2 regions of the Thalassotalea piscium genome follow, and region 2 is predicted to be linked to the other one. Evidence: predicted binding sites of a transcription regulator. Region 2 holds the regulator's gene; the other holds the start of a gene.
The links. Region 2 encodes MetJ, which represses methionine synthesis genes. Its sites were predicted from a motif close to TAGACGTCTAGACGTCTA; they were not measured.

Region 1: the regulator MetJ is predicted to act here: its motif matches at 1,710-1,727, upstream of QUD79_RS04790 (methylenetetrahydrofolate reductase).

What each region holds. Positions count from the first base shown of each region.
Region 1 covers NZ_AP027362.1:1,130,320-1,134,522, forward strand. Annotated here, with positions in the region: gene QUD79_RS04775 (DUF3565 domain-containing protein) at 1-83, shown strand, start outside; gene QUD79_RS04780 (hypothetical protein) at 217-405, opposite strand; gene QUD79_RS04785 (hypothetical protein) at 429-671, opposite strand; gene QUD79_RS04790 (methylenetetrahydrofolate reductase) at 720-1,694, opposite strand; gene QUD79_RS04795 (tRNA-dihydrouridine synthase) at 1,954-2,916, opposite strand; gene QUD79_RS04800 (HvfA family oxazolone/thioamide-modified RiPP metallophore) at 3,055-3,681, shown strand; gene QUD79_RS04805 (SDR family oxidoreductase) at 4,001-4,203, shown strand, end outside.
Region 2 covers NZ_AP027362.1:3,527,985-3,532,187, forward strand. Annotated here, with positions in the region: gene metB (cystathionine gamma-synthase) at 1-1,119, opposite strand, end outside; gene metJ (met regulon transcriptional regulator MetJ) at 1,373-1,702, shown strand; gene QUD79_RS15740 (malic enzyme-like NAD(P)-binding protein) at 1,768-3,009, opposite strand; gene QUD79_RS15745 (adenylosuccinate synthase) at 3,237-4,203, opposite strand, start outside.

The DNA of each region.
Region 1 (4,203 bases), 1.5 Mb from region 2:
CTAGGCCATGGGTGATGTCATTAGCAGGCCGTAATTCAATGCTAGGTCATGAGCTTTTATGCAAAAAGTGTTATACCAAATAATCTTGTTTAAACTCTGCTTACCTTTGCTAGTTAACGTATACCATAAGAGGGTTTTGTTCTGATATATTGTGACAACAAAAAAACAAAAGTAAGCAAGTGGTATCCCTTTATTAGAATAAACTAGAATTATAGTTTAGTGTTGTTGAGATAAAAATAGATGATAGTTGTTTGCACCAAAGTAACGTACAGATTTTTTAAGTGTAACTTTTTTGGCAATTAGTTGTTCGTCAGAGTAAATTTTAATAACTTGTTTCTCGCCATTACGATCTGTTTCGTAGGTATGGTTGTCATTTAAGCGGAGATCGTCAAACTCCGTTTTCATGATTAATTTCACGCTAGATTCTCTTAAAGCTTATTAATTTCTTGTTGAACGCTATAGCCTTCATCGGTCACAATTTTCTCTAGTACTTTTATGCGCTCTTCCAAAGAGTTAACTTGGTTTTTTAAGGTAATATTACTTTCATCAATTTTGCTATTATGATTAAGTGTCCTCTCTTTAAACTCTAAGTGTTTTTTATACATATCAAAAATCACTCCAAAGCCAACAGATATAAATACAATGAGTACTACCATTGTTGTGCCAGTCATCATTTAGTCCTTTTTTATTATAATTGACTAAGCATAAATGCTATTGCTTTATTTAAGCAAGTTATTGAGCTCAAATTTTGCTAAATAATTATCCATTGTAGAGCGTAAAAGTTTATAAAGTAAGATTGAGCCGTCTATTTCTTCTTTTCTATTTGTTAAACTTTCTATATTTAACCCTAATGGCAAATTATAGGGTAATACGGCATCAAGTATCTGGTGTAAGCTGTTATGACAAATACGAATTGACTCAAGTAGTGGCTTGTCTGCATTTAAAATTCTAAGCGTGGTTGCTTCAGGTACATTAACACCTAACCATTCAATAAAGGCTAACGTTTTATCACTCCCACAAGGAGAGAAAGTTAAAATGATACGTTGGGGCTTTAAACCTTGTTTCTTACACTCAATGGCGTAGCGGGTTAATAAGTCGATGGTTGCTTGGGGATCGTAAATAGCTTGAGATATAAAGAACTTACATCCTTGTAAATGTTTTTCAATTAAACGTTGATGTTCGTTACCTTTACTGGAATGCCTTTCAGCAATTGTTACACCGCCAATAAAGAAATCATTGTTATTACTAACTAAGCTTTTGTAGGCATCTGCTAAAGGCAGTTTAACATTATTATTTTTTGAAGGGCTGCCAACTAATACAATGTCGCGAACACCATATTTGTGCCAAGCTTCGTCTGCCCAATGGTTAAATGTTTCTGCACTAGACTGTATTACACTTTTATAGGTAATAACGGGTCTCTCAGATTTTTTGTTGAGAAGCGCAGCATAATGACGTGGATCATGGGTTGATTTAAATGGAAACGGGCGCGGCTTTTTAGTGCGTGAGTTTTCATCTTGAATGTCATAAACAATTAGGCCATCAAAGTCGATATCACTAACGCGTTGTAAAAGTTTTTCGGCAATTGCGTCGACTAACTCTGGGGGGGTATCACTTTTTGGTGGTGTTGTTCCTATAAAGTATACACCGCGGCTATTGTCGTTATATCGAGCCCTTAATTCTGAATCGTTAATCACTTGTAAATACCATTATGAACGTCTAGACGGCTATACTAGCATTTAAATTATTACAATGTCTTCATCTTTTATAATTAATTGTTAGGGTCTGAAGTTTATAAGACTACCCAACAGAAAAGTCATGAAGGTGCGAAAACATCAGAGGCCAGAGGTAGCTCCTCAATTCGAGCCCGTATATAAGCAAGCATCTAATTTATTTTAAACCTTTTCTTTTTGAAATTAACGGAGTTCATTTAGCCCAAGTAAAATAACGAAACTTCTATTTCTGCAAATTATTAATCGCGTGGATTATGTCTTCCTTATTTTTTAGGGTTTTAATATCATTAAATAACCAATCAGCTTCATTAAACATAAGCTTTAAATACCGTAGCCATTGTTTTACACGGCTTGAAAAATAGAAGCTTTTATCTCCATTAAGTTCTAACTGAGCAAAGTGTTTAATTAGTTCACACAATTGTGGCCATGTCATTTGCTGTTGATTAAGTTTAATGACATTAGCCAAGTTCGGCATCGCAAGTGCGCCACGGCCAAGCATTAAATTTTTAGTGCCCGACTCTTTCATGCATTGCAGCGCATTCTCTTTCGTCCAAATCTCTCCATTAGCGAATAGTTCAATCGGATATTTCTTACTAATATCACCAATTAAATGCCAGTAGGCGGGAGGGCGGTAACCATCAGACTTTGTGCGGGCATGAATAGTGAGCTGATTAGCATTTGCCGATACTACTGCACTAACGATTTCATCAAGTAAGTTATTATCATCAAAGCCAAGTCGAATTTTTGCTGAGACAGTAGCTGTTGTAGGTAAAGCTTGTTTCACAGCTAACACTATTTGATAAATATCTTCAGGGGTTTTTAATAAAATAGCACCACCTTTACTTTTATTAACCGTTTTAGCAGGGCAACCAAAGTTAATATCAATGCCATGAGAGCCCAATTCTATCGCTTTTATAGCATTTTCAGCCATCCACTGAGGGTGCTGCCCTAAGAGTTGAACTCTTATTGGTGTGTTACTTTTGGTATAGCCTATGTTGGCTAACTCTGGGCAAACTTTATGGTATATATGTGTTGGAACAAGCTTATCTACTACGCGAATAAATTCTGCAATACAAAAGTCGTAACAATTTATTGATGTTAAAATTTCGCGCATTGTTGCGTCAGCTACACCTTCCATAGGCGCAAGCACGACTTTGTTTACTGACAGCATTTTATTATTAGACATATTAATCGCTTTGGCATAAAGTTATATCATCCCCTAGGTGTGTTTTTTAAATTTTTTGAAATTTATATCTGCAGATCAAGGTCAATGTAAATAGCTATTAATTTCAGTAGTGATTATATTTAAAATTAAAAAGGAAATATGATGAATATTATAAAAAAATCTTCACTTGCTGTTTTATTAAGCATTTTTGCTCTTTCTTCAGTGGTCAGCAATCTTGCGAAGGCTGAGTCTAACCCATTTGAATCACAAGGTGTTATTGTTAGTGTGGATCAAGAGCAGAAAGACAAATGTGGTGAAGGCAAGTGTGGCGAAGCCAAAATGAAAGCGCACAAAGGTAAGTGCGGCGAAGCCAAAATGAAAGAAATGAAAGGTAAATGTGGTGAAGGCAAGTGTGGCGAAGCTAAAATGAAAGCGCACAAAGGTAAGTGCGGCGAAGCCAAAATGAAAGAGATGAAAGGCAAATGTGGTGAAGGCAAGTGTGGCGAAGCTAAAATGAAAGCGCACAAAGGTAAGTGCGGCGAAGCCAAAATGAAAGAGATGAAAGGTAAATGTGGTGAAGGCAAGTGTGGCGAAGCCAAAATGAAAGCGCACAAAGGTAAGTGCGGCGAAGCCAAAATGAAAGAGATGAAAGGTAAATGTGGTGAAGGCAAGTGTGGCGAAGCTAAAATGAAAGCGCACAAAGGTAAGTGCGGCGAAGCCAAAATGAAAGAGATGAAAGGTAAATGTGGCGAAGCAAAAGAGAAATCTAAAAAGTGCGGTGGCTAATCAATTTACAAATCAATTTGTATTAATAAAAGCCATCGCGAAGATGGCTTTTTTAATGGCTTAATTTTGCGAATTCTATCAATAGAAATAATTTATACCAATCTCACTAACTATGTGAACATTTCTACTGGCTAACACAGTCAACTACTGCGTTATTTATTTTATAATTATCGCTACAAGGATGTAGCTTATGTGGGCAATGCTGGAGCATAATTGCCCTGAACAACTAGTTATGAAAATAAATGCCTTGTATTTGACTGTTTTCACTGCGTATAAAATAGCTCACTTAATTAATGAAACTGATATTAAAGGATTTACCATGAAAAATATTGTTATCACTGGCGCTAATAGAGGTATAGGCCTCGCGCTAACAACGTTATTTCAGCAGCAAGGTGATAATGTATATGCATTATGCCGAACCAGCTCAGAAGCGTTAAATGCATTAAAGGTTAATATAATAACTGGAGTCGATGTTGTTAGCCCTAAAGGAATGTCGGTAATAAAAGATGAGCTCAAAGGGGT
Region 2 (4,203 bases):
AATAATATCGTCAATGTCTTCAATACCTACAGAAATACGCACTAATGACTCAGTAATACCGGCTTCAATTTGTGCCGAATGCTCCATACTAGCGTGAGTCATAGTGGAAGGATGGCTAATTAAACTCTCAACTCCTCCTAACGACTGCGCCAGTGTAAATAAGGTTAAGTTAGCAAATAATTTTTCAACCGCCGCAATCCCACCTTTTATTTCAAAACTTAGCATGCCACCCGCACTCTCTTGCTGTTTTTTAGCTACATTATGATTTGGGTGCGTGATAAACCCTGGGTAGTATACCTTTTCAATAGCTGTATTTTCTTGTAAAAATGCAGCAACTTGGTCGGCATTGGCTTGGTGTTGTTTTATTCTTACAGGGAGCGTTTTTAAACCACGTAGTGCTAGGTAGCTATCAAAAGCCGACCCCGTAATACCAATACAATTAGCCCACCAAGCTAGCTCTTCACCAATGGCAACATCTTTAGTCACTAATACGCCGCCAACAACATCGCTATGACCATTGATGTATTTAGTGGTTGAGTGAAAAACGATATCAGCACCTAGCGTTAATGGTTGCTGTAAAATTGGCGATAAAAAAGTATTATCAACAGCAACTAAAGCACCCGCCTGATGGCTTTTTTGGCAAATTTTTGAAATATCAACAATACGTAACAGTGGGTTACTTGGTGTTTCTATCAAGACTAATTTCGGCTTTTGATCTAATGCTTGTTGTAAAGCTTGCTCATCATCTTGGTCAACAATAATCAATTTAAATTGGCCGCGTTTAGCTAAATGAGTAAATAATCGATAACTACCACCATAACAATCATGCGGTATAACGATAGTGTCGTTAACTGACAGTAATTGGCAAATAAGATGAACGGCAGCCATACCAGTACTGGTGACTACACCAACCGCACCTTTTTCTAGGTCTGCTATAGCTTGGCCAAAAGTTGATCTTGTTGGATTACCGGTACGAGAATAATCAAATTGACGCTTATCGTTAAGTCCCTTTAGCGAATAGGTGCTTGATAAATGTATTGGCGCTACAACAGCACCATGATGTTTGTCGGTATTAATGCCACCACGAACGGCAATAGTGGCATTTTTTTTATCAGACATGAGCTTACCTAAAGAGTCAATTTCAAATGGATGTTTGGACGTCTACAACTCTAAACGGTTTCAATATTCCGGTCAAGAACTTTTAGACATCTACACTTCTACACATTCATAGTTGACTCATAGCTCACAAGCAGTAAAATCATACTTAGAATTTCTATGGGCTTTCAATTAGTACAAACATCATTACTCTCTGTTTGACTAGTGCGAGCGCCATTATAAAAAATATATTACAAATTAAATCAGAGGAAACTTCATGGCAAAGTGGAATGGCGAGTACATTAATCCATACGCAGAACACGGAAAAAAAAGTGAGCAAGTTAAAAAGATCACTGTTTCCATTCCGTTGCGTGTACTCAAGGTACTTACCGATGAGCGAACGCGCCGCCAAATTAATAATTTAAGGCATGCTACAAACAGTGAATTATTATGTGAAGCTTTTTTACACGCTTTTACTGGCCAACCCTTACCTGACGATCACGACTTAGCGAAAGATAACTTAGAGAAGTTGCCTGCAAGTGTGAGAAAAATACTAACTGAGCAAGGCATTACCGACTTTTCGCAATATGATGATGACGAAGTTTAATTTAATTCTGATGTATTAAAATATTAAAGCCAACTATTCGTTGGCTTTTTTATATTTGCTAGCACCTATTTCATGTAGTTCGCAGGTAGGTCTAGTGCCGCAACACCCGATTCTACTGCAGCAATAGCTACAGCTCTAGCTACACGGCCACACAGTCGTGAGTCCATTGGCTTAGGAATTATATATTCTTTACCAAATGTTAATTCGCTAACACCTGAGGCCGCCAATACCTCTTGTGGAACCGGCTCTTTCGCTAACTCACGAATAGCATGAACACAAGCAACCTTCATTTCATCGTTGATTGTTCTTGCTCTTACATCTAATGCACCACGGAAAATAAATGGAAAGCACAGTACGTTATTTACTTGGTTTGGATAATCAGAACGACCTGTTGCTATAATTACGTCATCGCGTGCAGATAATGCTAATTCAGGCTTAATTTCAGGATCTGGATTCGAGCAAGCAAATATCACTGGTTTAGGAGCCATCATTTTCACATGCTCAGCAGATAAAACATCAGGCCCTGAAACACCTACAAAAACATCAGCACCATCAATCACATCTTCTAAAGTTCGTTTGTCTGTATTATTAGCAAATGAACGCTTATATTCGTTAAGATCATCGCGACGGGTATGAATAACTCCCTTAGTATCTAGCATGTATATTTTTTCACGCTGTGCACCACACTTGATCAACAAGTCCATGCAAGCAATTGCAGCCGCGCCTGCGCCCATACAAACAATATCAGCTTCTTTAATATTTTTACCTTGTACATCAAGCGCATTTAGTAAACCAGCTGCAGTTACAATAGCAGTGCCATGTTGATCATCATGAAAAACAGGTACCTTACAACGTTCAATTAGTGCTTTCTCGATAATAAAACATTCAGGCGCTTTTATATCTTCAAGATTAATTCCACCAAAACTGTCTGCAATGTTGGCAACGGTATCAATGAAATCTTCAGTTGTTTTATGCTTAACTTCAATATCGAATGAATTAATACCTGCAAAACGCTTGAATAGTAACGCCTTACCTTCCATTACTGGTTTAGCCGCCATAGGACCTAAATTGCCTAAGCCTAAAATGGCAGTGCCATTAGTTACAACCGCAACTGTATTTCCTTTACCGGTATATTTATAAACATCGTCAGGATTTTCAGCAATTGCTCTAACAGGCTCAGCAACACCGGGGCTATACGCTAATGAAAGGTCGTAGCTTGTTTCTGCGGGTTTCGTCAGTTCGACACTTATTTTTCCTGGAATGGGTAATGCGTGATAATCTAATGCCTCTTGACGTAAATCAGTCATGTTTCTTCCTAAATGCGTTGAGTGATAATAATTTATTATTGTTAATATGATAAGTACGGCTATGGTATTTCATTTACCTTGAAGCAATCAAGAGCATTTGCATATAAACAATTTCTAGCAGCTATATAACTATATTATGTTCTTCTCGTTAGGTTTATATCAAATACTAAGTATAAAAAAACCAGCGATAAACGCTGGTTTTTATAAGAAATTAACTTTTGCTGATTTTACTCGAATGGATTAACTAAAATAATCGTTTCGTTTCTATCAGGACCTGTAGAAATTATATCAACAGGTACACCAGTAATTTCTTCTATACGCTTAATATAAGCAATTGCGTTCGCAGGTAGTTTATCTTTAGACGTTGCACCAACTGTTTTTTCGCTCCAACCTGGCATTTCTTCATAGACAGGCGTTACATTTTCGTAACCTTCGGCAGCTGTTGGTGGTACTGTAATTACATCGCCATTCGCTGTTTTATAGCCTATGCAGATTTTTAAGGTAGATAAGCCATCTAAAACATCGAGCTTAGTTAAGCAAAAACCAGTAATACTATTCACTTGAACTGCTCGATGCATCGCAACAGCATCAAACCAGCCACAACGACGCTCGCGCCCTGTAGTGGCACCAAATTCATGACCAACAGTACCTAAGTGCTCACCAATCTCATCATTGAGTTCAGTTGGAAAAGGCCCTGAACCAACACGCGTTGTATAAGCTTTTGTAATACCTAAAACATAATCTAAATGTAATGGCCCAAAACCACAACCTGTGGCTACACCGCCTACCGTAGTATTTGATGAAGTTACATAAGGGTATGTTCCGTGATCAATATCAAGCAGAGTACCTTGGGCGCCTTCGAACATAATAGACTCACCCGCTTTGCGAGATTGATCTAATAATTCAGGAATATCGGCAACCATACCTTTGATGATTTCACCAACTTCTAAAGCATCAGACAATGTTTGTTCATAACTAACCGGCTCAACTTTGTAATAGGTTGTTAAAACAAAGTTATGGTATTCCATAATTTCTTTTAACTTTATTGCAAAAGTCTCTGCGCAAAATAAATCACCTACACGTAAGCCACGACGAGCCACTTTATCTTCATAAGCTGGACCAATACCACGGCCAGTAGTACCAATTGGTTTATTACCACGTGCTATTTCGCGCGCGGCGTCCAAGGCATTGTGA